DNA from 3 places in the Arthrobacter sp. UYCu511 genome. Region 1 is predicted to be linked to each of the others. Evidence: riboswitches for the same ligand, from Rfam matches in the RefSeq annotation. Region 1 holds a riboswitch; each other region holds the start of a gene.
What was found. Region 1 has a riboswitch for S-adenosylmethionine ahead of ABIB48_RS10015 (aminotransferase class V-fold PLP-dependent enzyme). Riboswitches for the same ligand answer to the same signal wherever they lie in the genome.
Positions count from the first base shown of each region.

Region 1 (9,882 bases):
GGAACTTCTCAAGGCCATTGCCCTTCCTCTAGCCGGCGTTCTGCTGCTTCTTGCCGTGGCGGCTTAGGCACCCATGAAACGCACGGCACGCAACTCCGGCAGAACGGCGTCGAACGTGGCAGCCTACAACCCCTCCAGCACGAAAAAATGCGCGGCGGAGCTCCCCGATATCACCACGCGGGAGGACATCTTGATGCTGGTGGAGAGCTTTTATACCAAGGCGTTCGCGGATGCTTCGATCGGGTACATCTTCACCGATGTGGTGCACATGGACCTGCCGCGGCACCTGCCCATCATGGCTGACTTTTGGCAGACAGTGTTGTTCAAGGCCGGGTTGTACAACAGGAATGCCTTGGAGATCCACTTCCATATCCACGCTAAAGAACCGCTGAGCCTGGAGCATTTCAACCGTTGGCTGCAGTTATGGACCGCCGCTGTGGACGAGCTCTTTGCTGGCAAGAAAGCCGAAATGGCGAAGGTGCAGGCACATCTGATCGCAGGTTCGCTGCACCGGCGCGTGACGGGCCGGCCGGCCAGTCAGTACAGCACCATCTCCCTGCGTCCTCCGACGCCTGCTGACTAGACGGCTGTCAGCTAAACGGCTGCCCGCTAAACGGCGGCTGGCTTACCTGCATGGAGGCGGGCCAGGATGGCTGCCTTGAGGGTTTCCGGAGCGGCTTCCTTGCAGGAGCGCTTCACCACGGAACGGATGACGCACTCCAGATCGTACTCCTGCGAACAGTCGGTGCAGGCGTCAAGGTGATTTTTGATCTCGGTGAGGTCCTCGCAGGACAGCGCGCCGTCAAGGTATTCGTAGATCCTTGCGATGCGTTCGTCGTCGCAATCGCCCAGGCTTTGGCAGTCGCCCATGGTCATTTCTCCGTCTCAGTTAGTTGCTTGGCGTCCTTGAGGTAACCGCGTTCCACGGCGTAGTCAGCCAACATATCTCGCAATAGTTTTCTTCCCCTGTGTAGCCGTGACATCACGGTGCCAATGGGGGTGTTCATGATCTCTGAGATTTCCTTGTAGGCAAATCCCTCCACATCGGCAAAGTACACGGCCAACCGGAATTCCTCCGGAATGGCTTGCAGTGCGTTCTTCACGTCCGAATCTGGCAGGTGGTCCAGGGCGTCTGCTTCGGCGGAACGCAAACCCGCGGACGTATGCGATTCCGCCCGTGCCAGCTGCCAGTCCTCCACGGAATCAGCATTGGATTGCAGCGGCTCACGCTGACGCTTGCGGTACAAGTTGATGTAGGTGTTGGTCAGTATCCGGTACAGCCAAGCCTTCAGGTTTGTGCCCGGCTTATATTGGTGGAACGCTGAAAAGGCCTTGGTGTAGGCCTCCTGCACCAAATCCTCGGCGTCTGCAGGATTTCGCGCCATGCGCATGGCCGCCGAATATAGCTGGTCAACGTACACCATGGCATCGCGTTCAAAACGGGCGCGCCTTGCTTCAATGGACTCATTGGCAACATCAACACCAGCAACGTCCGTGATAGCCACAGTGGGCGTGCTCACAGTTTCGGTACTGGTGGTTTGCTCAGGCTCGGAAGTGTTCATCACTGATGAGTCTATGCTCAGACGCAGCTCCCCGTCCGTTGCTGCACGCGCCACAGGGCTAAGAGTCTGCATAGCCGCCTTTCCTTCACACGTTTCTTCCGCCTACCCGGCGCTCTCTGGAACCATCTCTAATCATTCAAACTGGGTAACGGCGCGGGATATTCCGCAATGAGCGCATGAGCACTAACACTCGTGGGAGACTTGTACACAGCATGAGCCTTCCGCGGGCTGGCACAGGCCGCCCACGGATGGCTGACAGCACCACTAAGGAGGCCTCCTTGTCCATTATCCGAGCAATCGCCCGCCCTATGCTCGCGTCGTCGTTTATCTTTTCCGGCTTAGACCGGTTGCGCCACGCAGAGACGACAGCCAAGCAACTCTCACCTGTTTTGGGCCCGCTCAGTGCGGCCCTGCCCCTTGACGTCAGTGAGAAAACTCTCGCCCGGGCACTTGCCGCAGCCCAGGTGGGTGCCGGCGTCCTGCTGGCCGCTGGCAAATTTTCCCGGCCCGCCGCCGTCGTGCTGGCCCTGACGGCGGGGCTGTCCACTGTGGTTGAGTACCGCAATGCGAACACAGACACCAAGGAAAACCGTGCCCACCGGCGCAATCAGCTCTCAAGCAACATTGCCTTGATTGGCGGCGCTCTGCTGGCAAGTATGGATACCGAGGGGCGTCCGGGTCTTGCTTGGCGCACCGAGAAACTGCTTGCGAGCGGCAAAAAGAATGCCAAAACCCAGTTGAAGAATGCGGATAAGCAAGTCCGCGCGCTCGCTCACGATGTGACAGGACAGTAAGAACCCATGACCACCGCCCATTGGCCCGCACCTTTTTCCGCACTGCCTCTGGATGCCACTGTAAGAATTCCGGCTTCCAAATCGCTGACCAACAGGTATCTTGTTCTCGCAGCCATCGCCGAGGGTGAATCCCGTCTGCGCGCACCGCTGCAATCGCGCGATTCGGACCTCATGATCGGCGCGCTGCGTGCCTTGGGTGCCGGCATCTTGGAAGTTCCCGGTAACGGTGATGTCCCGGATCTGGTGGTCACCCCCATTCCTGCCGATTTTTCTGCTCCCGATTCCGGGATTCTGGTGGACTGCGGCCTGGCGGGCACTGTCATGCGTTTTGTCCCTCCGCTGGCCGCACTGGTTTCCGGTGCTGTGAGGTTCAGCGGCGATCCCGCGGCGTTGGTGCGTCCCATGGCTCCGATTGTGGTGGCACTGGAGGGGCTCGGTGTGCGGGTTGACGATGGTGAGGATGGTTTCTTGCCGTTCACTGTTCACGGCACCGGCGCTGTGCACGGCGGCCATGTGCAAGTTGATGCGGGCGGTTCCTCACAGTTCATTTCGGCAATTCTGCTGGTTGCTTCCCGTTTTTCCCAGGGTCTGCACCTTGAGCACATTGGCGAGTCCGTCCCCAGCGTGGACCACATTTCCATGACTGTGGAAATCCTGCGGTCCTTGGGCGTTTCTGTGGATGATTCCACCCCTAATCACTGGTTCGTCAAGCCTGCCAGCATTGCCGGTTTTGACGTGGAACTTGAACAGGACCTCTCCAACGCCGGCCCCTTCCTGGCGGCTGCGCTGGCTACTCGCGGCACCGTCCGCATCCCCAACTGGCCCGCCAACACCACCCAGGTGGGTGATAAGTGGCGTGAAATCCTGCCCCAGTTCGGTGCCACGGTGACACTCGAAAACGGTGTCTTGACAGTTACGGGCGGGGCGCAAATTCGCGGTGTGGACATTTCTGACACATCAGAGCTGGCCCCATCCACGGCAGCCATCTGCGCGTTGGCGTCAACGCCATCGCGCCTTCGCGGGATCTCACACCTGCGTGGGCATGAGACGGACCGGCTGGCCGCTCTGGTTGCCGAGATCAACGCCTTGGGCGGGGATGCTGTGGAAACCGAGGACGGCCTGATCATTACCCCGGCACCGCTGCGCGCCGGCGTCTTCCACAGTTACCACGATCACCGGATGGCCACGGCTGGCGCCATCATCGGCTTGGCCGTGCCCGGCGTCGAGGTTGAAAACATTGGCACTACGGCCAAAACTATGCCTGGTTTCCCTGCCATGTGGGCGGATATGGTGGCCCAAACCGCCGAACCGTCCGCTGGCACCGGTAGCACTGCGGCGGTTGAAGCCGGGGTTTAGGGTATGGCACGGGATTACAGCAACTGGGACGAATCCGATGTCCGCGTCCGAGCCAATAAGAAGGGCAGCCGTCCGCGCACCAAGGACCGGCCCGCCCATGAAGATGCCGTCATTGGCCGGATTATCACGGTGGATCGGGGCCGGTACACGGCCATTGTGGATGAGGACCTGCCCAGCCAACGTGTCCTGATCGCGGCCCGTGCCAGGGAACTGCGGCGCAATCCCGTGGTGGCCGGGGACTTTGTCTCTCTCGTGGGAGATACCACCGGCAAGCCTGACACCTTGTCCCGGCTTGTCCGGATCGAGGAACGCCGCACGCTGCTGCGCCGCAGTGCCGATGACACCGATCCTGTGGAGCGGGTGGTGGTGGCCAACGCAGACCAGCTGGTCATTGTGGTGGCCGCGGCAAATCCGGAACCGCGCACTGGCTTCATCGACCGGGCCCTGGTGGCCGCTTATGACTCCGGAATTGCGCCGTTGCTGCTGATCACCAAAACAGACATCAAGGACCCTTCAGAGTTGCTGGCCAACTACGAGCACCTGGACATGACGGTCATCATCAGCCGCACTGCCGCGGACGGCGTCTTTGGCATCGACGCACGCAGCGACGACGGCCACTCCGCGCTCCTATCCGGTGGCGCCGTGGAACAATTGCACGGATACCTCGATGGGAAGGTCAGCGTCCTGGTGGGGCACTCAGGCGTTGGCAAGTCCACCATGGTTAACGCCTTGACAGGTTCGCAGCGGGCCACAGGCGGCGTCAATGCCGTCACAGGCCGCGGCCGTCACACCTCTTCCTCGGCGTTGGCGCTGAAATTGCAAGATGCAGTGCCCGGTTCTTGGATCATTGACACCCCCGGCATCCGCTCCTTTGGTCTGGCCCATGTGGACCCCGACCGCATTATTGCGGCCTTCCCGGATCTGCAACCGGGCACGGAGGATTGTGAGCGCGGCTGCAAACATGACAGCGCCGCCGTCAATTGCTGTGTGGATACCTACGTTGCCGCCGGGCACGCGGGCGCATCGGGGCCGGCACGGCTTGCCTCGCTGCGGCGCCTGCTGGGCACCAGCGACCGTACCGAAGGCCGTGCCGCAGAAAAGGAACTTGGCAGCACGGACTAGCGCGGCCCTGGTGCCGCGCACGGTTGACCCGTCAATGGTGCTCCACTTCAAGAGTGGCGCACCGTTGGCGGACAAATGGTGCTCAGGCCCAGCGGCGTCCTGACGGGTGTTGGGCCTAAACCGCGATAGCGTGAACCCATGACCTTCGCACCCCAGACGTACAACGACGATCTCCGCCTGGCCCATGTCCTTGCTGACAGTGTTGACTCCCTGACCATGTCCCGTTTCAAGGCCTTGGATTTGGCCGTCGAGACCAAGCCGGATCTGAGCCCTGTCACCGACGCCGACAAGGCCGCAGAAGAGTCCATCCGCAGCCAGCTCTCCCGGGTCCGCCCCCGCGACGCAGTCCTGGGTGAGGAGTTCGGCAGCAGTGGCCACGGTTCGCGGCGCTGGGTTATCGATCCCATTGACGGGACCAAGAACTTTGTCCGTGGTGTGCCGGTCTGGGCCACCCTGATCTCTCTAATTGACGACGGCGTCCCCGTAGTCGGCCTTGTTAGTGCCCCTGCGCTGGGCAAGCGTTGGTGGGCGGCCCAAGGAACGGGCGCATACATGGGCAAGTCACTCGCCGCCGCCACCCGCATCCGAGTCTCTAATGTGGCCGAGCTCAAAGATGCTTCACTCTCATACTCTTCGCTCACGGGCTGGGCCGAACGTGGCAACCGTGATGAGTTCATCTCCCTGACCGACGATGTCTGGCGCACCCGGGCCTATGGCGATTTCTGGTCGTATTGCATGGTGGCTGAGGGCAGTGTTGACATTGCCTGTGAGCCGGAACTGAACCTCTATGACATGGCTGCACTGGTCCCCATTGTGCAGGAAGCCGGCGGCCGTTTCACCTCGCTCGAGGGAGCCGACGGCCCCTTCGGCGGCAACGCCCTGGCCACCAATTCCATCCTCCACACGGAAGTTTTACAACGCCTGAACCCCAATTGGGATGACTTGTTGGGCTGACCCGTTGAACGCATAAAATAATAAAGTACAAGTGAGTTAAGAACGACGGCGGCCTCCCGCCGTCGTTCTTTGTTTCACCATCCGCGGCACTCACCCAGGGTGTGCGAAATGAAACGTAATAGATGCACCGGCAGAAATCTTGGGCTACTCTTTTGGGCATAGGTCACGAGTGCCAGCGCTAAACCCCGGTTTGCTGGCCGGCAACCCTCCTTTCGCGGTGGGGTGCCCCGGGTGACGACCTGGCCAAACCTGTTCGGTTCTGGCAAGCGCGGACTTCTTGGCACCCCCAAAAGGTCCTTTGGTGTCGAAGGAATTTCTCATGAGCTCTGCCGTTTTGGATGCAACACAACTCATCGATTCACCGCTCCTGCCCGTGGTAGGCCAGGATCTGGCGGCCCCCCTGATTCACGGCGGGCATGTGCGTTACGCCAACCTGGACTATGCAGCGTCTGCCCCGGCCATCAAGGACGTGGCAGCGCACCTGAATGAGGTGCTGCCGTTCTACGCGAGCGTGCACCGTGGCGCTGGATTCGCCTCGCAGGTCAGCACCTCCGTCTATGAAAATGCTCGCAAGATTGTTGCCGGTTTTGTGGGCGCCCGGCCTGATGACACGGTCATTTTCACCCGTAACACCACAGATTCGCTGAACTTGTTGGCGGGTTGTGTGGAATCGATTTTGCAACAGAGGGGCTTCACCGAGGGCCGTTCCAACGTTCACGGCGAGGTGCTCTACCTGGACATTGAACACCATGCGAATCTGCTGCCTTGGCAGGCCCTGCCGCACCGTTCAGTTGTTGGCGCTGACTCTATCGCCGCTACCTTAGACCGTGTTGAGACGGCGCTGCGGGCAGGAAACGTGCTGCTCGTGGCCGTTACCGGAGCCTCCAACGTGACAGGGGAGGTGCTGCCCGTGGCCGAATTGACCGCCCTGGCGCACCGCTATGGCGCCCGGATTGTTCTCGATGCCGCCCAACTGGCGCCGCACCGCCGGATCGATCTGACTGCCACCGGCATTGACTACTTGGCGTTCTCGGGCCACAAGCTTTACGCCCCTTTCGGCGCCGGGGTTTTAGTGGGCCGCCCTGACTGGCTCGACGCCGGTCACCCTCACCTTGCCGGTGGCGGAGCCGTGAAGGACGTCCGGCTTGAATCCATCAGCTGGACCACCGGACCGGCCCGCCACGAGGGCGGCACTCCCAACGTTTTGGGTGCCGCCACCTTGGCCAAGGCCACCTCTGTGCTGGCTGCGCTGAATGCCGATGACTGGCACCAGCACGAGCAGCAATTGCGCGCCCACTTGGTGGCCGGCCTCAACGAGCTAGAGGGCGTCACTGTCCACTCGCTCTTTAGCGACGCGGACACGTACCCGGACTGCGGCAGCATTGGGGTGGTCAACTTCTCGGTCACCGGGTACGACGCCGGGTTGGTGGCCGCATACCTCTCCGCCGAGCACGGCGTGGGCGTGCGTGACGGAAAGTTTTGCGCACACCCGCTGCTTAACCGCTTGGGCCTGCCCGCGGGTTCCCTACGCGCAAGCTTTGGTGTGGGCTCACAGCTGGAGGACGCTCAGCGCTTGGTGGCCGGAATCCAAACGTTGTTGCAGAAGGGCTTGGGCTGGGACTACGTGGTGGATTCCGGCCGCTGGGTCCCCGCCAATGACAACCGGGAGTACCCCAGCTGGGCCCCGAACACGCCAGGGACAGCAGGGGCAGCCCCCTGCAGCATCGACTAACCCACCCTACATACCAGCGCTCGGTTAGATTCGGGCATATTTTGCAGACGCAGTAGCGTCCGGAAGTGCGGGGCGGGGAGCACCTGGGGGTAAAGTTGAACGGCATTGACCGGCACAACTTTCAGGAGCACCATGGCAGGCACCGGCGGACCGGTCTTTGATGCGGCGCGGCGCAAACACATGGCCGCCGCGTTTTTGGAAGGCGGGGGGCATTATCATTTGGTGCGCCCGGGTTACCCTGAGGATTCCTTGACGTGGCTGCTGGAAACTGCCGGGAGCGTCCAAGATGTGGTGGACATTGGTGCAGGCACGGGCAAATACACGCAGCTGTTGGCCCTCCACAACTTCTCGATGACGGCGGTGGACCCCTCAGCGGACATGCTGGCGCAACTTGACGCGGAGCTGCCCCAGGTCACCACTGTTGTGGGTACCGCCGAAAAGTTGCTCCTACCGGATGAATCCATGGACTTGGCCGTGGTGGCCCAGGCTTGGCACTGGGTGGATCCTCTCGCGGCAAGTACCGAGATTGCCCGCGTACTGCGTCCGGGGGGAACCTTGGGCCTGATTTGGAACCAGCTGGACGTCGGACTCCCCTGGGTTCACCGCTTGGCCCGGATCATGCACGCAGGGGATGTGCACAAGGCAGATTTCAGCCCTCAGATTGGTCCGGAATTCTTCCCTGCCCAGCCTCACACCACCCGTTGGTCCCAGCAGCGCACGGCTGAGGAGATCATCGATCTGGCAAAGTCACGCAGCTATTACCTCAGGGCAACAGACCAGGTCAGGGACAAGGTCATCACCAATCTGCAGTGGTACTTGTATGAGCATCTGGAACACGCGCCTGGTGAAAGCATTGAGCTACCGTACAGCTCCCAAACATGGCGGGCGCAAAAACGCTAGCTGCGGCCCGGGCCACCCGTAAAGTTTCTATAAGTCATTCCCGGCTCGACAACCACCCCTGCCACGTTTTAGAATTTCGGTATACCTAAATAAACTACTTAGGATCATCGAAAGGCGAGACCTTGCTCGACACTGCCAAGAGGGCAACACTGCGCAGGCCTCGCGGTGGCATGATGCTGCTGCTGGGCCCGGCCTTTGTCGCGGCCATTGCCTACGTTGATCCCGGCAACGTGGCCGCTAACCTGACCTCCGGCGCCAAATACGGCTACCTGCTCGTGTGGGTTTTGGTCACAGCCAATGTCATGGCCATGCTGGTCCAGTACCAATCCGCAAAGTTGGGGGTAGTGACGGGCAAATCCCTGCCGGAGCACTTGGGTGAACGCTTCAGCACCCGCAACCGCCGGCTCTTTTGGGTGCAGGCCGAGCTCGTGGCCATGGCCACCGATCTTGCGGAAGTGGTGGGCGGCGCCATCGCCCTACACTTGCTGTTTCAGGTTCCGTTGCCCATAGGCGGGCTCATTGTGGGCCTGGCTTCCATGGCTCTGCTGACAGTTCAGAATAGACGCGGCCAACGCCATTTTGAGAGCGTCATTATTGTTCTGCTCGTCATTATCACCATTGGTTTTCTGGCAGGCCTGGTGCTCAGTCCACCAGATCCGGCAGGTGTGATCGGCGGGCTGGTACCCCGGTTCGACGGCGCCAATAGCATCATGCTGGCGGCTGGCATGCTGGGTGCAACGGTGATGCCGCACGCCATTTATCTGCATTCACAGCTGGCCAAGGACCGCCATACGGATGCCCGCAGCACCCCAGAGCGCCTGCGCCAGATCATCAAGGCGACCCGGATCGATGTAGTCTTGGCCCTTATTCTTGCCGGCGCCGTCAACATTGGCATGCTACTGCTAGCGGCCTCCACCTTGGGTGGAATCTCTGGAACTGACAGTATTGAAGGAGCCCATGCCGCCATTGTCGCCAGTCTGGGGCCGGTGATAGGCGTGGTCTTTGCCGTGGGCTTGCTAGCGTCAGGACTCGCGTCAACCTCGGTGGGCGCCTACGCAGGCTCCACCATCATGAACGGCTTGCTCAAGGTGCGTATCCCCCTGCAAACCCGGCGAATGGTGAGCCTGATCCCGGCTATCATCTTGCTCTCCGTCGGTGTGGACCCCACGTGGGCGCTGATTGTTAGCCAGATTGTGCTCAGTTTCGGCATCCCCTTTGCGCTGATTCCCCTCCTACGCCTGACGGCCAGCAAAAAACTGATGGGCGAACACCGTGACGGCCTGCTCCTGCGCTTGGCCGCATTGGTGAGCGTGGTGTTGATCGTGGCTCTCAACGCGCTGCTGCTGTGGCTAACCTTCACGGGGCAGGGCTAACGGGTAGGCTGAAGAGTGTGAAACCAACTGCCACTTCCTCCAGCTTCGAAGACTATGTGAAGGTCATTTATGCCTACACCGAGTGGCAG
Region 1 is NZ_JBEPPB010000006.1:29,171-39,052, reverse strand. Features, by position in the region: gene ABIB48_RS10055 (hypothetical protein) at 1-67, shown strand, start outside; gene ABIB48_RS10050 (group III truncated hemoglobin) at 74-583, shown strand; gene rsrA (mycothiol system anti-sigma-R factor) at 610-870, opposite strand; gene ABIB48_RS10040 (sigma-70 family RNA polymerase sigma factor) at 873-1,634, opposite strand; gene ABIB48_RS10035 (DoxX family protein) at 1,841-2,356, shown strand; gene aroA (3-phosphoshikimate 1-carboxyvinyltransferase) at 2,363-3,712, shown strand; gene rsgA (ribosome small subunit-dependent GTPase A) at 3,716-4,834, shown strand; gene hisN (histidinol-phosphatase) at 4,973-5,788, shown strand; SAM riboswitch class IV at 5,950-6,063, shown strand; gene ABIB48_RS10015 (aminotransferase class V-fold PLP-dependent enzyme) at 6,108-7,520, shown strand; gene ABIB48_RS10010 (class I SAM-dependent methyltransferase) at 7,653-8,420, shown strand; gene ABIB48_RS10005 (Nramp family divalent metal transporter) at 8,543-9,793, shown strand; gene ABIB48_RS10000 (metal-dependent transcriptional regulator) at 9,811-9,882, shown strand, end outside.

Region 2 (9,882 bases), on a different contig from region 1:
ACTGGCCGGCGGCGTGGAACGCTATATTGAAACTGTCCTGGAGCCCCTGCATTCCGGGAAACCCGCTACATGGACGGCATGGGATTGGGAGGCCAAGCACGACGGCGCCTCCCGCACCACCGAGCTTGCCCCGGTGGTTCTTGTAGAGGGTGTGGGATCTTCCCATGGCAGGGCCAGGGATTTCCTGGACGCCGTCATTTGGGTGGATACGCCCTCCCCCACCAGGAAGAAGCGTGCGCTGGAGCGCGACGGCGAGACCTACGCCCCATTTTGGGATCTTTGGGCTGAGCAGGAGGACCGCCTCCTCGATGACAGTCACCGCCCACAGCTTGCCGATGTGATTGTGGACGGAAGTAATGGTGTGGCCAACGCCCTCGAGGGTGTCTTAACGGCGCTGACCCAGTTACCCAAGCTGGAACACGTGCTCTCCCCGGAACTGGCAGGCCGGCGTGGCCTGGAGTTCTCCGCCGTCAGGATCGAAGGGCTGCCACCTGCCCAGCAGCTGTTCCATTCGCTGTATGGGGCGGCAGAACACGCCATCTGGCTGGATAGTTCAATAGCTGAGACAGGCGGGGCGGCGCAGCCGGCTGGGACAATCAAGCTGGCACGAGATCCTGGGGAGTTCTCGGCAGCAGCCCGTTCCCGCTTTTCCATCATGGCGGATGATTCAGGTTGTTTTGGCCAGCTAGCCCACCACCAGGGCGGGCTGACAACTCTTTCCGCGGGTCAGGTGAGTGCTCATATCAGTGGACAGTTTTTCCCTTGGTTGGACTCGTCGTGGGGGCGCAAGGCCGTGCGCGCTCCGGCTGACTATCCAGGTGACTTTACTTTGGGTTGGCTGGGGTATTTGGGCTACGGTCTCGGCGATCCGGACGGCGTCCAGGCTGCCCCTGCACCTCCGAAAACTGCCGGGCCAAATGACGGGCTACCTACCGGTCCGGATGCTGGGTTGTCTACTGGGCCGGATTCCATTGCTGATGCTGCGCTGATATTCGCAGGCCGCGCCGTGGTTCTTGACCACTGGCAGAACTGCCTCTATGTCCTGACGCTGACAGGCGCCCAGCAGCCCTCGTCACAGCGGGAAGCGCAAGAATTCTTGGAGACCGTCCGCGCAGTTCACGCAGCAGCGCTGGAGAGCCCAGCAGCCCAAACGGAGCAAACCCTCTCGAAAGTGACGCCTGAACCTCAACAGGCACCACAGCAGGCACCACATGGGAAAGCGCCGAAATTCACTAGCAGGGACGGCGAACGCAGCTATAAGAACAAGATCGCGGCGGCACAAGCCCAGATCCGCGACGGCAACTCCTACGAGGTTTGCCTGACAACCACGCTGGAGGCAAACATGCCGGAACGGCTGGATCACTGGGCCACCTACCAGGCTCTGCGCAAGCGCAGCCCGGCCCCGTTCGCAGCGTTCCTCCGGCTCGGTCCGCTGAGCATTGCCAGCACTTCCCCTGAACGTTTCCTGCGCATTGATGCGGCGGGGCTGATGCGTGCCGAGCCTATCAAGGGCACCCGACGGCGTGATCCGGACCCTGCGCTGGATGCCGCGCTCAGGGAGGATTTGGCGTCATCACCCAAGGATCGGGCCGAGAACGTGATGATCGTGGACCTGCTGCGCAATGATCTTTCGCGCTTTGCTGTCCCGGCTTCACTGAGGGTTCCGCGGCTGTGCGCTATTGAAAGTTACGCCACGGTGCACCAGATGGTCAGTACCATCGAGGCGCGGCTGGCCCCGGGCAGTTCGCGAGCCCAAGCAGTGGCTGCCGCATTTCCGGCCGGGTCCATGACGGGTGCGCCGAAGATCAGCACCATGGCCATTTTAAGCCGCCTCGAAGCCGGCCCGCGCGGCGTCTATTCCGGCGCTATCGGCTATTTTTCCCTCAATGCTGCTACTGATTTATCGGTGGTTATCCGCACGCTGGTCCTCCAAGACCTGGACGACGGCGGCACGCACCTTTCGCTGGGGATCGGCGGCGCCATCACGGCAGACTCTGATGACGAGGCGGAGTGGCAGGAGATTCAGGCCAAGGCTCACGGGGTTTTATCCACGCTGGGAGCCGATTTCCCGCGGTAGGCAGCACGGGGCGTTGCCTACTGCAAAGTAGCGGTTAGGCGGGCCACGTTGTCCACATAACGGGCCAGAATTGGGCGTGTGAGCCACTCTTCCAAATGCAGCTCACGTGACATGGAGCGGTAGTGGTCTTCAACAGCGTGCATTTGTTCAACCACTGCGCGGTCGATCATCATGACAGTGACTTCAAGGTTCAGTGAGAAGCTGCGCATGTCCATGTTGGAGGAGCCAATCACGGCAACGTCGTAGTCCACGGTGAAGTGCTTGGCATGGAGCACTAGTGGTTTGGGGTAAAGAAAAATGCGCACCCCGGCCCGCAAGAGCGCCTCGTAATAGGAGCGTTGAGCGTGGTGGACCAGAAACTGGTCACCCACCTCGGAGACGAAGAGTTCCACTTTAATACCGCGTTGCGCTGCGGTGGTGATGGCATAGAGAAGGGAATCATCCGGAACAAAATAGGGGCTGGAGATGGTGATCTGTTTTTCTGCCGAATACAGCAAAGTGTTGAAAAGGCGAAGATTGTTCTCAGTAACAAATCCCGGCCCGCTGGGCACCACCTGGCAGAGGGCTCCACCTTCAAACGTGTCCCAATGGTATGCAGCCATTTGAGATTCAAGATTTTCTTCGGTTTCCGAGGACCAATCAGTGGCGAACATGACGTTCAGGGTGCCAACAATGGGGCCTTCCAAACGTGTCATGAGTTCTACCCACTGACGGCCAACCTTGACGTTACGTTTTTTTCGATAGGAGGGCTCAATGACGTTTTGTGAACCCGTGAAACCCACCCGGCCATCCACCACCAGAATCTTGCGGTGGTTGCGCAGATCCGGCCTGCGCCATTGGCCTTTGACAGGCAGCAGTGGCAGCATGCGCCGCCACTGGATTTTGCTCGCCTTGAGCCGGCGGATCATCCCCAGATAGCCGGGTACCCGCAGTGACCCAATGTGGTCAAAAAGTACCCGCACCCGGACTCCGCGTTCAGCCGCAGCTTCCAGCTCCTGGAACAACCTGTTCGTGCTGGCATCTGAACTCATGATGTAAAACTCGGCGTTGACGTAGTCGGTGGCTTGGCTGATTTCATCGGCCATAAGATCCAAGGACTCCTGGTATCCCTTAATCAGACGGACAGTATTGCCACCAATGGCCGGGAAAAACCCCAGATTCTGGTTCAATTCAATGGCCGATTTAACCCAGGCCGGCCCATCATATTCGGGCACCAAAGACGCAATGCCCTTAGTGCCTTCCATGATGCGCTGGTTGACGGCGTCTTGCTTCTCACGCCGTCGCCGGGAAAGCCGAAAATTGCCGAACATGAGGAAAAGGAGCAACCCTACATAGGGCAGGAAGAAGATGCACAGCAGCCACGCCATGGCAGTAGTGGGGCGCCGGTTTCCCGGAATCACACCCAAAACAACCACTCGGATGCCAAAATCCACCAGTACAATCAGCGCAGACAGCCAGACACTGCCTGTGGGCAGGCTAAACGCCGTCCAAATCACGCATGCCTCCTAGCTAAACCGGCTTTTCAGCCGCGAGTGACAATAGCCTAACGGCTCTTTCGCACAGGCCCACTCGCAACGCTGGCCGTGTGACGTGCGCCAGCTGTGACTTGCTGTGCTCGGGTGAGGTGCTGCGGCTATGCTGAGCATAATTTGAACTTCCCGAAGTGAGGATGTAGCGCCATGAGCAGCTCAAACAATCCAACCGTCAGCATGGACGTTTTTGCCTTAGATCCGCAAAAAATCACGGAGAAGGCAGTAAAGGGTTTGCGCCTAGCCTTTGCCATTAGCGGCGTTGCGGCCTTGGTTCTCGGTATTATCCTGCTGTTGTGGCCCACCAAGACTCTGGCTGTGGTGGCCGTAATCTTAGGCATCAACTTCCTCATCACTGGTGGTATCAAGGTAGCTGTTGGCATCTTTAGCCACAGCCTTTCCGCCGGGATGCGGATCCTGGATGTTCTCTTGGGCCTGTTCGTGATGGTTGCCGGCATCATCGCCCTGCGTAACTCGGCCGCGACGGGCGAGCTCCTGCTGGTATTCACCGTCATCATGATCGGCATCGGCTGGATTATTGAAGGCATCATCGCCATGGCCGAAGCCGGCAAGGGCCCCACCCGCACCTGGGCCATCGTGTTCGGCGCCATCAGCGTGGTAGCCGGCATCACGGTGCTCGCTGTTCCCGTCTGGACCGCACAATGGCTGTTGCTGATAACAGCCATCATGCTGATCATCTTGGGTGTGGTGGGCCTGGTCCGTGCCTTCACCTTCGGCAAGTCCCTCACACGCTAGTACGACTGCGAGGGACCCAGACCGAGGCACGAGGGCAGGGAGCGGGTGGGGATAAGATCTCAGTCATGACAACTCTGGTTTTCTTGGACCCCGCCCACCCGGCCGGCCGCGTTGCAGACGCCACCGTTCCCAACATTCTGGTTACGGATCAGGGGCTCACCCGCGGTGACGGGATCTTTGAATCCATGCTCGCTATTGATGGGGAGCCACGCAAAATCCGGGCTCATTTAGATCGCCTTGCCGTCTCGGCCAGCACCATGGACCTACTCATCCCTGACGCCGGGGTGTGGCAGGCGGCAATTACGACGGCGCTCACAGCTTATGCTGCCGGGGCACCAGAGGATTCCGCAGACCACGGTGCAAGCAACGAATCTCGCCAGTGCGTGGTTCGCCTTATCGCTACCCGAGGCCCCGAGGGCGCCAACTCCCCCACAGCGTGGGTCACGGTCAGCCCGGTGTCCGCCTCGTTGGCTGCCCAGCGGGAGAAGGGCTTGGCCGTGCTCTTGTTGGAGCGTGGCTATGACAGCGATATTGCAGCCCGTGCCCCTTGGCTTTTGATGGGCGCCAAAACACTCTCCTACGCCGTGAACATGGCCGCACTTCGGCACGCACACCACCAGGGCGCGGATGACGTGATCTTCACCAGCGGTGACGGGCTCGTGTTGGAAGGGCCCACATCGTCAGTTCTTCTAGCACACGTTAGTGACGATTCCGGCGTACCGCTCAAGCGGCTCATCACCCCGCATTTGGACACCGGGATACTGCCCGGCACCACGCAGGGCGCACTGTTCGCAGCTGCGCAGGAAGCCGGGTGGGAGCTGGGTTACGGTCCACTAACACCTGCCGATCTGCTGGATGCCGACGCCGTGTGGCTCATTTCCAGCCTGCGGCTACTGGCGCCCGTGACCACCATTGACGGGAAGGAAATCGGCACGGCCGCCATCCGAGCCGAGCTTACGGCGGAACTATCGGCGCTCCTGGCCACCACGTTGTAAACACATCAGTTCGACTGACCGCTGGGCACAGGCCTAACAAGCGGGCGGAGCTTGTTGCCCAGAAGAATCAGCACCGCGCTGGCGATCAGGAAGGCTACCGCGATCCCCACACAACTGAGCAGCACGGCGCCGTAGCCCCCGTTGCCGGGGTTCAAGAAGGGATAGGCGTACCAGTCCGTGGCGGCGCCCCGAATCAGGGAATAGGCCAAATATGCCAGCGGAAACAGCACTGCAACACCCAACCGGGTCAGCGGGATGGGCCGGCGCGGCGGTTGGATCAACCAATCCGCGACAACCGCAATGGGCATGATGTAGTGCAGCCAGGTATTGATCCAGGGCAGGAGCGCGCCGAGATCCACCTCGCGCAACAGGGCGGTGAACACGATCCCCACCAGGGCCATGCACACCACCGATACGCACCGCAGAACCTGCCAAGCCGGGCCCAGCTCCTTCCCGCGCCAGGTCAGTACTGACTCCGTGAGCAGGACGGCGGCGGCAAGAATATTGGACAGGTTCGTGAAGTAGCTGAAGAAGTTCAACACGTTGAAACCGTGGCTCAGGTGAATGCCAAATTGGATGCCCACTGCCACAAGAGTGAACGCGCCGAAGAGAAACCGTAGTGCCGCCAACAATCGCCGAGTTGTCATGGGTTTCATCATGTCATGGACGCGGCAGAGATATCAGGTCCGTCCCGCCACCATGTGAACGGATATCTGGGTGTCGCCGTCATGTTTGTGCACACTGGCAGGTTCTTCACCGGACCCGGCACGTGGTGTGCTACTTTCAAGGTGAGTAATGAGTGCCAGCGTTAAGCCCTGACTTGCTGGCCGGCAACCCTCTTTCCGGCGGGGTGCCTCAGGTGACTACTCGGCAAACCAGCTACCTAGGCTGGCGTTTGCAAGCGTGAACTTTCCTTGTGGTGCGGGCTCAAGAGCGGACATTTACAACCAACTCTTCGTCAACTGCCACCAGCTCCCGTTTGCAACGCGCAGCCATTTGCAATGAGGAGAGAACCATGACCGCGGACGAATCCCCCCTGGCCTACCGGCTCATCACCGGCCCTGATGACCGCTCTTTTTGCGAGCGCATTTCCACCGCCCTTGCCGACGGCTATGTGCTGCACGGCGGCCCCGCCCTCACCTACAACGGCACCAGCGTCATTTGCGCGCAGGCCGTGATTCTTCCGCAGGCCGTGGCCAGCAGCGATGCCGCCGTCGCCACTGCCGTGGATGATCTCGACGCCGAACTTGAGTTTGATGGCGAGGGCATCGCATGAGCTACGCGGGAGATGTGAGCCCGGGCGCAGCCTGGGAAGCTGTAGCCGCGGGGGCAACACTCGTGGATGTACGGACAGCGGGCGAATGGGCACACATTGGCGTCCCCGACACCTCAACGCTGAAATCAGAACCGGTTTTTATCCAGTGGAATCTCGCCGCGGGCGCCCGCAACCCTGATTTTCTGGCAGAGCTGGCGGCAGCAGTACCCCCGGAAAAGCAGCTGATAGTGCTGTGCCGCTCCGGTGCCCGCTCTATTGCCGCCGCCGAAGCAGCCACAGCCGCCGGGTACACCGCCTACAACGTACTTGAAGGCTTTGAAGGAGAAACTGATCCCTACGGAGATCGGATTCTCAACGGCTGGAAGAACCGCAACCTCCCCTGGCGCTAAGGAAATATCATTGAGCAACTTTAATGAGCACGCAGCCACTTGGGGGCAGGACACCCAGGCGGTACGCGGCGGGCTTGACCGCAGCAATTTTCAAGAAACCTCCGAAGCCCTCTTTTTGAACTCCGGATTTGTCTACGAATCGGCGGAAGCTGCCGAGCAGGCGTTCACGGGCGAGGTGGACCGCTTCGTGTATTCGCGCTACGGCAACCCGAGCGTGGCAACCTTCCAGGAACGGCTGCGGCTGTTGGAAGGAAAAGAGGCGTGCTTTGCGACGGCGTCGGGCATGTCAGCCGTATTCACCGCCTTGGGTGCCTTATTAGCAGCCGGGGACCGAGTGGTGGCAGCACGGTCCCTGTTCGGCTCCTGCTTTGTGATTCTGAATGAGCTGCTGCCGCGGTGGGGTGTGGAGACCGTATTTGTTGACGGGCCGGAACTGGATCAGTGGCGCGAGGCCTTATCGGTGCCCACCACGGCCGTTTTCTTCGAGTCACCGTCGAACCCCATGCAGGAAATCATTGACGTGGCAGCTGTGTGCGATCTAGCTCATACCGCTGGCGCGCAGGTGGTGGCCGACAACGTCTTCGCAACTCCCTTGTTGCAGCGTTGCGGCGATTTCGGCGCGGACATCATCGTCTATTCGGGCACCAAGCACATTGATGGCCAGGGCCGGGTGTTGGGTGGCGCAATCCTCGGCACCAAGGAGTTCATCGAAGGGCCCGTCAAGAACCTGATGCGCCACACGGGCCCGGCGCTCTCCGCGTTCAACGCATGGGTGCTCACCAAGGGCCTGGAAACCATGAATCTGCGGGTTACACACTCGTGCAGCAATGCCTTGGCACTCGGAGAATTCCTTGAAGCCCAACCGCAGGTGGCACGCGTGCTGTACCCGCATCTGCCGTCCCACCCGCAGTATGATTTGGCCAAAAAGCAAATGAAGGCCGGAGGCACGGTGCTGACATTTGAGCTGGCTCAGCCAGTGTCGGGTACTCGCAAGGATGCCGCGTTTGCGCTGCTGAACGCGCTGTCCGTGATCGATATTTCCAATAACTTAGGGGATGCGAAGTCTCTCATCACTCATCCGGCCACAACCACGCACCGTGCCATGGGGCCCGAGGGGCGCGCCGCGATCGGTCTCAGCGACGGGTTCTTGCGCCTGTCGGTGGGATTGGAGGATGTGGATGATTTGAAGCTGGATCTCGCGGTGGCCCTGGCGGCCATTTAGGCTGGCCAAAACAGCAGTGGCAAGGCCGCTGGCGTTTGTACTCAGTCTTGGAAGTACTCGATCTCGGCGCCAATGGTGTTCAACCGCTCGGCCAGATCTTCGTAGCCGCGCTCAATCACATATATGTTGCGCAATTCAGAAGTGCCCTTGGCGGCGAGCATGGCCAGCAGGATGCAGGCGGCCGGACGCAGTGCCGGCGGGCAGCCAATCTCGGCGGCACGCCACGCAACGGGGCCCTTGATGTCAATGCGGTGCGGATCCAACAGGCGGACGCCGGCGCCGAGGCGGTTCAGTTCCGTCAGGTAGATGGCCCGGTTCTCGTAAACCCAATCGTGGATGAGCGTGGTGCCCTCGGCGCAGGAGGCAATCACGGCGAAGAACGGCAGGTTGTCAATGTTCAGGCCCGGGAATGGCATGGGATGGATCTTATCCGGGGCAGCCTTTAGCTCGGACGGCAAAGTGGTGATATCCACGAGCCGTGTCTTGCCGTTGCGGGCCATATATTCAGCCGATTTAAGGTAACAAAAACCCATCTGCTCGAGGACCTTCAGCTCAATTTCCATGAACTCGATCGGCACGCGGCGGACCGTGACCTTGGACTTGGTCACGATGCCGGCGGTGATTAGGCTCATGGCCTCGATGGGGTCCTCTGATGGGGCGTACTCAATGTCAACGTCAATCACTGACTTGCCCTTGATGGTCAGCGTGGTGGAACCAACACCGTCCACCGAGATGCCCAGACCCTGCAAGTAGAAGCAGAGGTCCTGGACCATGTAATTGGGGCTGGCATTGCGGATGACAGTGGTTCCGCTACGCAGTGCCGCAGCCATGATGGCATTTTCCGTGACAGTGTCCCCACGCTCGGTCAGGACAAAAGTGCGGTCTTCGGCATCGCTGACAGGTGCCTGTACCTGGTAGAAACCGTCATGTGCGTTGACGATGAGGCCGAATTCACGCAGCGCCTGCATGTGCGGCTCCACCGTGCGGGTGCCAAGGTCGCAGCCGCCGGCGTAAGGGATACGGTACGGGTTAGCTTCATCAAGGAGTGGGCCCAGCAGCATGATGACGCTCCGGGTGCGCTTGGCTGCGGCAACATCCATGGCAGCTAAGTTCAAAACGGCAGGGCGGCGGATCTGGAGGTCGTTGTCTTCGAGCCAACGGCACTGGACCCCGATGGATGTCAGAAGTTCAACAATGCGGTTGACCTCTTCAATGCGAGCTACACGGCGCAACGTGGTGGTGCCGCGGTTGAGCAGACTGGCGCACAGCAGGGCCACTCCCGCATTCTTGCTGGTGTTCACATCAACGCTTCCGGAGAGTTCACGCCCACCGCGCACGCGCAAATGGGTGACCTCGTTCTTACTGACCGCCCCCAGGCTGACCAGATTGGCCTCCAAGAGCGCTTCCATGCGTTGGATCATTTTCAGGCTCAGGTTCTGTTTGCCCTGTTCCATCCTGGCTACAGCACTCTGACTTGTCCCCAACTGGGTTGCCAGTTCGCCTTGGGTCCAACCTTTTTCATTACGTGCGTCTCGCACCAACACACCAACGGTTTCTGCAGCCACTTGAGTCATAACAACTTTTATATCACAGGATGCATATTATATAGGAATTATGTGACCTGATGGTCAATTATGG
Region 2 is NZ_JBEPPB010000002.1:359,773-369,654, forward strand. Features, by position in the region: gene pabB (aminodeoxychorismate synthase component I) at 1-2,077, shown strand, start outside; gene cls (cardiolipin synthase) at 2,095-3,570, opposite strand; gene ABIB48_RS04940 (HdeD family acid-resistance protein) at 3,757-4,362, shown strand; gene ABIB48_RS04945 (aminodeoxychorismate lyase) at 4,428-5,357, shown strand; gene ABIB48_RS04950 (Pr6Pr family membrane protein) at 5,363-6,004, opposite strand; SAM riboswitch class IV at 6,149-6,267, shown strand; gene ABIB48_RS04955 (DUF1737 domain-containing protein) at 6,373-6,633, shown strand; gene ABIB48_RS04960 (rhodanese-like domain-containing protein) at 6,630-7,022, shown strand; gene ABIB48_RS04965 (O-succinylhomoserine sulfhydrylase) at 7,033-8,244, shown strand; gene ABIB48_RS04970 (UDP-N-acetylglucosamine 1-carboxyvinyltransferase) at 8,286-9,818, opposite strand.
Region 2: linked by a shared signal. The riboswitch ahead of ABIB48_RS04955 (DUF1737 domain-containing protein) and the one ahead of ABIB48_RS10015 (aminotransferase class V-fold PLP-dependent enzyme) in region 1 are both predicted to bind S-adenosylmethionine.

Region 3 (9,882 bases), on a different contig from region 1:
GCAATGACCTGATCCGCCCGGGTTCGGACCCCGATGCCCTGGCCGAGAAGCTTGATCGCGCCGTCGCAAAAATGGCGGCTACCGGCGCCACCGTGCTGCTCTTTAACGGCCCCGACATCCGCGATACCCCGGTCTTGGGCATGGTGCGCGGCCGGGTGGCCATCTATAACGAGAACCTGCGCACCATCGCGGCCCGGCACGACGCCGTTATTGCCGACATGTGGTCTCTGCGTGGGCTGTTGACGCCACAAATGTGGGCTGATGACCGCCTGCATTTTGCACCATTGGGGCACCACACTGTCACCATGATGGCCCTAAAGGCGTTGAACGTTCCAAATTCGCTTGTGCCTGAGGTCCCCAAGCCGCTTCCCGTGCAGAAATGGCAGACGGCGCGGGCCGAAGACCTTGTCTGGGCCAAGGCATATCTGATGCCCTGGGTGCTGCGTAGGCTCCGCCACCAATCCTCCGGCGACGGCATCACCGCCAAGCGCCCCACCCCGGGACCCGTGTTCGGGCAAGTCCACGGAAGCATTCACAGGGAATAAGCGCTCCACGAGTGGCTAGGCGTCCGGCGCCAGCTCAGCTTGAGATCCTTGGCCAAACCCACCCTCACCGATCCCGCTGTCCGCTTTTTCGTGTTTGCCGTGCAACTCGTGCCTGCCATGCTTCTCAGGAAAAGCGGCAGAGGTGGAGAACGGTTCGAAGGAATCCTCGGGCGTGGTTACGGGAGCAAGGTGCGCACCCGTGTGTTGTGGCTCCGTAGCTTGCGGATTTGTAGGGTGCGCGTCGGCGTGGTGCCGGCGAAAGAGCAGCGCTGACATTAGCGCACCGAATGCGAAGAAACCTGCTGCCCACCAATACGCCACGCTGTAGCTGTGCACGGCAGCCTGGGCCAGAACCTCGGGCGTGACCGGCAGATGCGAGGCGGCATAAGCCGTGGCTGCCGTGGCCGCAAGAGTGTTCAAAAGCGCCGTCCCAATGGACCCGCCTACCTGCTGGCTCGTGTTCACCATGGCCGATGCCACGCCGGCAAAGTCGCCCTCCACACCGTAAGTTGCTGTCTGGATGGAAGTGGGCATGATCAGACCCAAACCAAAACCGACAATCATCAGCGCGGGCAACAACCCGCCCGCATAGCTGCTCTCCAAGCCCAACCGGGTCAGAGCCACCAAGCCAATGCAGGCCACGATCATGCCTGCCGGCACCACAATTTTCGGGCCCATTTTGGGCAGCAGCAGATTCGTGGCCAGCTGCGCGGCCACAATTAGCGTGCCAATCATGGGCAGAAAACCGATACCCGCTTGTATGGGCGAATAATGCAGGGACGTTTGCACGTAGTAGGTCACGAAGAGGAAGATCCCAAACATGCCGGCACCGGCAATCAGGACAGAGATGAAAGCGGCGCCGCGGTTACGGTCCAGCACAATCTTCAGTGGCAAGAGGGGGTGGACGGCCCGGCGCTGCCAGAGCACAAAAATACATAAAAGCACTGCGGCACCCACAAGCATGCCCCAAGTCAGCGGCGAACCCCAGCCGTGGGTTTCAGCGTTGGAAAAGCCGTAAACAATGGAGAAAAGACCGGCTGAGACGAGGATGGTGCCGGGCAAATCCAGCTTGGGCCGGGGTCCCCCGCCGCGGGATTTATCAATGAAAATACTCGCCATGATCACGGCGAAGAAGGCAATGACAACATTGATGTACAAGTTCCAGCGCCAGTTCAAATCTTCCGTGACAAAGCCACCCACAAGAAGCCCAACGGCGCCTCCGGCACCAGCAATGGCTCCGAAGACTCCAAAAGCACGCGAACGTTCCTTGGGAATGGTGAACGTGGTGGTCAAAACTGCCAGCGCAGTGGGGGCCAGCATTGCGCCCAGCGCTCCCTGGAGGGAACGGGCAAAAATGAGCATCCCGAAGCTAGTTGAAGCGCCACCGAGAGCAGAAGCCGAAGCGAAGCCAACCAGCCCAATGAGGAACATCCGTTTGCGGCCCACCAGATCAGATAACCGCCCACCCAAGAGCAGCAAGCTGCCAAAAGCGAGCGTGTAGGCCGTGATAACCCATTGACGTTCACCGTCGCTGAAGCCCAGATCATGTTGGGCGGAGGGCAGCGCAATGTTAACCACCGTAGTGTCAAGAACCACCATGAGCTGAGCCAGGGCCACGGTGCCTAGGGTCCACCACCGCCGGTTCGAGTGGAGCGCGGTAGCGCTGCCTCCGGTGATGGTGCTTTGCAGGTGTGCCATAGCCGCCACAGTAGAGGAAAAGAATGCGCACAGGGATCCTTTTTCTCTGCGAGTTCGCACTGAAAACACGTTCTGTTCATCCCGGGAGTCAAACGGCGTATCTACCAGCTTTCACGGATAGGATGAGTACGGCAACTATCTCAGCTGCCGTACTCGGAAGAGGTGTCTCGTGCCGGTCCTATTCGCGTCCGTTGCAGCGGTCAGTAGCGCCGCTTCTTCATCGTCCTCCTTCAATATCCAACCGTTTTTTGTGCTGATAATAGTGGGCATTGCTCTCTTAAGTACCTTCATCAAGGCTGCCGCCCGCAAGCGGAACAACAAACAAAACAACAATCAGTACCCTAATAATCAGCACACCCCGAATTCCGCCGGCAGAACGGGCGTTGCCCACCCGCAAATGAACGCCCCTTACGTGGGCACCTTGCTCAATGGTGTTCCGATGCGCAACTATGACACTGCGCACGGGCACCAAACCACCGGATTCGCCAACGAGCGCATGAAGGCCGAGGCAGAGCTGAAACGCCAACTCGATGCCTTGGATGCAGCCCGCCGCAATGGCCAGGTCACCGCCGAACAATACGCGGTGCACCGCGAGGCCATCTTCAAGAACTTCTAGCACTTCAAGAACAAAAAAGTTGCTGGTCTCCCTGAACGGGGGACCAACAACTTTTTTTATGCCACTTAGACTTTGAGCTACTGGGCCCTGAACAGGGATGCCGCTAGCAGGTCACCCACCGCGGCCACTTCGGTCAAGAAACCGTCATGTCCAATGGGTGAATCAATGCTGGCAACCACAACATTTCCAGGCAGCGCTGCCGCGAGCTCCTCCGATTGGGTGGGGAAATACAACCTGTCGCTGTTGACCGCAGCCACCATGAATTCCACCCCTGAGGCCACTTTCAAGGCCTGTTCCAGGCTCCCCCGGCCACGGCTCGCATCGTGACTCATGAGCGCTTCGGTAATGACAATGTAACTATTCGCGTCAAAACGGCCCACCAACTTGTGCGCCTGGTGGTCCAGATAGCTCTCGATCTGGAACTGTCCCCCCACCTCCGGGGCGAGCCGCACGTGGCTAATGGTGCCGCCGTCGTCCTGGGATTTACGGCCAAACCGTTGACCCATTTCAGGCTCAGACCTGTAGGTGATGTGCGCGATCCGCCGGGCCAGTCCCAGACCTGTGGTGGGGGCAGCGCCGTCGTAATAGTCGCCGCCAACAAAATGCGGATCCTGCCGGATGGCCAGCACCTGGGCCTGGGCGAAGGCAATTTGCTCGGCCGTGCTGGAGGCACAGGAAGCGACGACGGCGCAGCGGCGCACCTTTTCGGGGTACATGAGCGCCCACTCCAGTGCACGGGCACCGCCCATGGAACCGCCAATGACCGCATGCCACGAGGTGACGCCCAGGCGCGACGACAACCGGGCCTCGGCCTCGACAGAATCACGGATGGTGATGAAGGGGAACCGGGAACCGTAGGGTTTGCCGTCCTCCGCAATACTGGAGGGGCCGGTGGTTCCGTAACAGCCGCCCAGCATGTTGGCGCACACCACAAAGTACTTGTTGGTGTCAATAACGGCGCCGGGGCCAACGAGGCCTTCCCACCAACCATCTTCCTCGGACTCGCCTCTGCTGACGTGCGTGCTTCCGGTCAAGGCATGTTGGATCAGCACGGCATTGTCACCGGCGGCGTTCAATGTCCCCCAGCATTCAAAAGCCATGGTCACCGAGGGCAGCACGCCCCCGGCCTCTAGGGGAAGGGCGCCGATCTCGATCGAGCGCAACACACCTCCGCCTTGTCCCACAGCTGCACAGAAGTCCTCACCAACAGGTTGCGCCGCGGCAGCAGCGAACCCCGAGGACAACAAGCCCTTATCCACAGCCCGTCCCACGCGGATCACGCCGATTTTGCGGCGCGGAACCCGGCTTCAAGGTCAGCGATGATGTCTGCAACATTTTCCAAACCCACCGACAAGCGCACCAGACCCGGCCGTACACCTGCGGCCAGTTGCTGCTCCGGCGTGAGCTGGGCGTGGGTGGTGGAAGCGGGGTGGATGACGAGGGAACGCACATCACCTAAGTTAGCCACCAGCGAGTGCAGCTCTAGGCCGTCAACAAAACGCTTGCCAGCCTCGAGCCCTCCCAAGATGTCAAAACCGATGATGGCACCAGTGCCGTTGGGGCCGTACTTGCGACCGCGCTCAAACCAAGGGCTGGAGGGAATGCCCGCGTAGGCCACAGCCTCCACGTTTTCATTTCCTTCCAGCCACTGTGCCACCGTGACGGCGTTGCTGACGTGCCGTTCCACGCGCAGGCTCAGCGTCTCGATGCCCTGAGCGATCAGGAAGGCGTTGAACGGGGAAATTGCTGCTCCCAGGTCACGCAGCAACTGCACACGAGCCTTGAGAATGTAAGCGAGATTGGCACCTAGTGCGCAGCCCACACCCAAGTCACGGGCATAGACCAGACCGTTGTAGCTTTCATCCGGGGTGTTGAAGCCGGGGAACTTCTCCGGGTTTGCAGCGAAATCAAACTTGCCGCCGTCAACTATTACCCCGCCAATGGCCGTACCGTGCCCGCCGAGGTACTTGGTGGCGGAGTGGATGACAATGTCCGCACCCCATTCCAGCGGGCGGATCAGGTACGGGGTGGCCAGAGTATTGTCCACAATCAGCGGCACACCGGCCTCGTGGGCAATCGCGCTGATGTTTTCCAGGTCAAGGACGTCCTGGCGCGGGTTGGAGACCGTCTCGCCGAAGAAGGCCTTGGTATTGGGCTGCACGGCGGCACGCCACTGATCCAGGTTATCGGGATCGGCAACGAAGGTGACCTCAATGCCGAGCTTCTTCAGCGTGTGGGCCAGCAGGTTGAACGTGCCACCGTACACGCTGGGGCTGGAGACAATATGGTCCCCGGACTCGGCAATGTTCAAGATGGCGAACGTGGTGGCGGCCTGCCCCGAGGCCAGCATCAGCGCACCAACGCCGCCTTCAAGGCTCGCGATGCGGTCTTCAACAACGGACGTGGTGGGATTGCCCAGGCGCGTGTAGATGGGCTCCAACTCGGTCAACGCGAAGCGGGCGGCAGCGCTCTCTGCGGACGGGAAGACGAAAGACGTGGTCTGATAAATGGGGAGGGCACGGGCGCCGGTGGTGGCGTCGGGCTCCTGACCTACGTGGATCTGACGGGTTTCAAATGACCAACCGTTGCTCATGGTTGTTTCCTTCACACTAGAGGCCTACGGCAAAGGCCCTCCACCGCGCCATGCGGGAAGGGCCTGAACGGATATGGCCCGCGCTTGCACCTCAAACCGGATGGTTCGGTGCCAGGTCTTCACCCGGGGCACCCCGCCGCGGAAGGAGGGTTGCCGGTCAGCAAGCCGGGGCTATTCGCTGACACTCATGACCTGCCTCCAGTGTGAAAGAATGCCCAAGATTTCGCAAGAATATGACGAGTTTATGACTTTTTGCGAATATTTGCGTGGAATTTGCGCAAGAGAGAGCTTTAGGGCGAATTAGTCACTGATATTGGAGAGATTTTTCCCCCTGCACGGCGCCCGGCAGGGTTTCGGGTGTAGATCGGGATCATTTTCCACTGGCTTGACCGGGCTGGCCGGTAAGCGAGTGATTACTTTCCTAGGCCTGCGCGGCGCAGGGCTTCTGCCATGGCTGTACTGGCTGTGTTGGTGGTATTAGCCGTATTGGTGGAGGTGCCCGTCCCTCTATCCCGGGGCTGCCCGCCTTGGCGGCCCTGCGATCCCGGATTCCCCTGCCGGCGCTGGCCGCTAGCTCCACTCTTCGGAGCCGGGCCGCCACTCTTGGCCGCCGGGTTGCCACTTTGGGGCGCACTGCGCGCAGGTGAGGGACCTCCTAACGCGCGGGAGCCGGCGTCGGGCTTGGCGTTCCTCTCCCCGGCTTGATCATCAAGGCGCAGCGTCAAGGAGATGCGTTTGCGCTCGGGCTCAACTTCTAGAACCTTCACCCGCACCACTTGACCGGATTTAACCACGGTGTGCGGGTCCGAAACGAAGCTGTTGCTCATGGCTGAGACGTGGACCAGCCCGTCCTGGTGGACACCAATATCGACGAAGGCTCCGAAGGCGGCCACGTTCGACACGGTGCCTTCTAGAATCATGCCGGGGCGCAGATCGGTGATCTTCTCAATGCCCTCAGCAAAGGTGGCAGTCTCAAAACGGGGCCGGGGATCACGGCCAGGCTTTTGCAACTCGGAGATGATGTCAGCAACCGTGGGCAGACCAAAGTCACCGTCCACGAAGTCGGCCGGGTTCACGCCACCCACGGCCCCAACGCCTCCGGCAATATCGTGGGCCCCTGCACCCACTGCAGCGAGGATTTTACGTGCCACACCGTACGCTTCAGGGTGCACACTGGAGGCATCCAGCGGCTCCGCTCCCCCGGTGATCCGCAGGAACCCGGCACACTGCTCAAAAGCCTTGGGCCCCAACCGCGCCACCTTGAGCAGTTCGCGCCGCTTGCTGAAGGGCCCGTGCTGGTTCCTGTGAGCCACAATATTCTCGCTCAACAAGGGACCCACTCCGGCCACCCTCGCCAACAACGCAGGTGAAGCAGTATTCAGGTCCACCCCCACGGCGTTGACACAGTCTTCTACGACGGCGTCGAGGGAGCGGTCCAGCTTGGCCGGCGTCAGATCATGCTGATACTGCCCCACCCCAATGGATTTGGGTTCGATCTTGACCAGTTCGGCCAGCGGGTCCTGTAGCCGGCGAGCAATCGAGACAGCGCCGCGCAAAGACACATCCATGCCAGGCAGTTCGGCACTAGCCAAGGCGGACGCCGAATAGACGGACGCGCCAGCTTCGGAGACCACCAGCTTGGTGACCTTTCGCTCGGGATTGATCCGCTTGAGCTCAGCCACAAGTTCAGTGGCCAACCTGTCAGTTTCACGGCTCGCCGTGCCGTTGCCAATAGCAATCAACTCAACGTCATACCTTTGCGCCAGTGATACCAGGGTTGCCAGGGATTCGTTCCAGCGATTTACCGGTGCGTGCGGGTAAATGGTATCCGTTGCCGCTACTTTGCCGGTCCCGTCCACGAGCGCCACCTTGGTACCTGTGCGCAGGCCCGGATCAAGGCCCAAGGTGGAGCGGTTTCCGGCCGGGGCGGCGAGCAGAACATCGCGCAGGTTTGCAGCAAAGACCCGCACTGATTCCTCTTCTGCACTCTGGAACAAGCGCACGCGCAGGTCCACCGAGAGGCGGGTCAGGATGCGTGTGCGCCACGCCAGCTTGGCACTGGTCACGAGCCAGGAGTCGGCAGCGCGGCCGGATTCGGCAATGCCAAGTGAGTGGGCCACGGCGTTTTCATACTTGGCGCGGGCCTGCACTTGAGCGTCTGCATCGCGGGTATCACCCTCTGCCAAATCCAGTGAGAGCACACCCTCTTTTTCACCGCGCAACAGGGCCAATACCCGGTGGCTGGGCAGGGTGTGCGGCGGCTGTGCGAAGTCAAAATAGTCCTTGAACTTCTCCCCGTCGGAGCTCTTGCCCGCCTTGACGGAGGACCGCAGCCGGCCAGTTTTCCAGAGCCGTTCACGCAGCTCGCCCACCAAAACCGCGTCCTGACCAGCACGTTCAATCAGGATGGCTCGGGCGCCGGCAAGCGCGTCATCGGCTGTGTCCACACCGCGTCCGGCATCCACGAAGGCGTCAGCCTCTACGGCCGGGAACTTTGAGGGGTCCGCCAGCAGCGCGTCGAGCAAAGGCTCCAGACCCGCTTCCCTAGGCGTATCCGCCTTGGTCTTGCGGGTGGATTTGTACGGCAGGTACAGATCCTCCAGCTCCGATTTTGTGGCGGCAGTCTCCACCGATCGGCGCAGCACCGCGCTAAGTTTGCCCAGCCCGTGGATGGTCTCCAGCACCACCATGCGGCGGGCCTCTAGCTCACGCAGATAACGCAGCCGCTCCTCCAGATCACGCAATTGCGTGTCATCGAGGGTCCCGGTGACTTCTTTTCGGTACCGGGCAATAAAGGGCACGCTCGCGCCGTCGTCCATCAAGCCAATGGCAGCCCGCACTTGGGCGGCGCGCACACCCAACTCGGCGGCAATGGCGGTGGCTATACGCTCGGCCACGGTTGCGGCGGTGGGCAGATTCAAGGGTGCATCAGTCTCAGTCACCTTATCAATTCTGCCCCACCGGCAGAGTTCGCGCAGCACCCCAACATCAGACGTCCCATGTGACTTAGGTAACGCTAAGTCGAGCGGAATGGAACAAAGTGCCAAGATGAACTCATGCGAATGGATCATGTTTCTTACGCCAGTGAATCAGATGGATTGGCTGCCACCACGGAGCGAATCGCGACAGCCCTCGGGGTCACCGCGGTGAAGGGCGGAATACACCCGCGCTTCGGCACCCGCAATATGATCATCCCCCTGACCGATCACCATTATTTGGAAATTGTCGAGTGCCTCAACCACCCGGCCTCGGATAAGGCCCCCTTTGGACAGGCTGTCAAGGCCCGCTCCGCAGCAGGTGGTGGCTGGATGGGTTGGTGCGTCGCCGTTGACGACCTAGCCCCCTTTGAGGATCGACTGGGACGCAGCGCGGTCCCGGGCAACCGCAAATTCCCCGACGGCCAGGAACTTATCTGGCAACAGATCGGCATCAAGGGCCTGATTGCCGACCCCCAAGTCCCCTACATGCTCAAATGGGAGGGCGACCCCACCTTGCACCCTTCCCAGGCCCGTGCCGCCACCGTGCGGTTGTCCTCCTTGACCATTGCCGGCAGCGCCGAACGCGTCACAGAATGGCTCGGCGAACCCGTCGAGGCCCCTCTGGAAGACGTCGCTGTGGAATGGATCGCCCCGCGCGGCACCCCCGGCATCATGTCCGTCACCTTTGAAACGGCTAACGGCCAGGTCACCATCTAGCACTCTCACCATCAAGCACTAAGCCAGCAGGGCCCATCCTCCAGTGAGGGTGGGCCCTGCTGGCGTTTCTCAGTTCGCCCGGCGTACCCACGCGTACCCGGCGCACGGTCCACGGTCCTCGGCGCGCCCACGCGTACCCGGCGCACAGTGCACACAGCACGCCGGGCAGAAAACATCAGCCGCCGAAGCCCAGTGCCGGGCCCAGCGTGAAGGCCGCAATGTCCACCAGCGCGTGGGCTATCACCAACGGCGCTACTCGGCCCCACTTTTTATAAACCCAGCCAAAGAGCAGGCCCATGGCAAAGTTGCCAATGAACGGGCCGAAGCCTTGATAGAGGTGATAGCTTCCCCGCAGCAATGCCGCCAGGAAGATGGCAGCCCACCAGCTTAGCCCAATCTTTGTCAACCTCCCCAGCAGGTAGCCGTTGAGAATCACTTCCTCCAGCACCCCGGCCCGGATGGCTGAGAGGATCAGTACAGGGATAGTCCACCAGTACTGATTCAGGGCGCTGGGGATGATCTCGGTGGTGATGCCCATGGCCCGGCCAGCCGCATACAGCCCTAACGATGGCACCCCAATGATGACCAGCAAGCCCAGCGCACCCAGCGCATCACGGAACGGGTGCCGCCAATCGAGCCCGATCTTTTTGAACACTGACTTGCCCGGCTCGGCCAGCAGATAAAACACCAGCATGACCGGCACCAGGGCAAAGAAGATGCCAAGAATCTGGTACG
Region 3 is NZ_JBEPPB010000003.1:203,198-213,079, forward strand. Features, by position in the region: gene ABIB48_RS06620 (SGNH/GDSL hydrolase family protein) at 1-545, shown strand, start outside; gene ABIB48_RS06625 (MFS transporter) at 561-2,243, opposite strand; gene ABIB48_RS06630 (hypothetical protein) at 2,413-2,859, shown strand; gene metX (homoserine O-acetyltransferase MetX) at 2,937-4,043, opposite strand; gene ABIB48_RS06640 (bifunctional o-acetylhomoserine/o-acetylserine sulfhydrylase) at 4,136-5,452, opposite strand; SAM riboswitch class IV at 5,528-5,645, opposite strand; gene ABIB48_RS06645 (Tex family protein) at 5,866-8,394, opposite strand; gene ABIB48_RS06650 (VOC family protein) at 8,509-9,147, shown strand; gene ABIB48_RS06655 (CPBP family intramembrane glutamic endopeptidase) at 9,323-9,882, opposite strand, start outside.
Region 3: linked by a shared signal. The riboswitch ahead of ABIB48_RS06640 (bifunctional o-acetylhomoserine/o-acetylserine sulfhydrylase) and the one ahead of ABIB48_RS10015 (aminotransferase class V-fold PLP-dependent enzyme) in region 1 are both predicted to bind S-adenosylmethionine.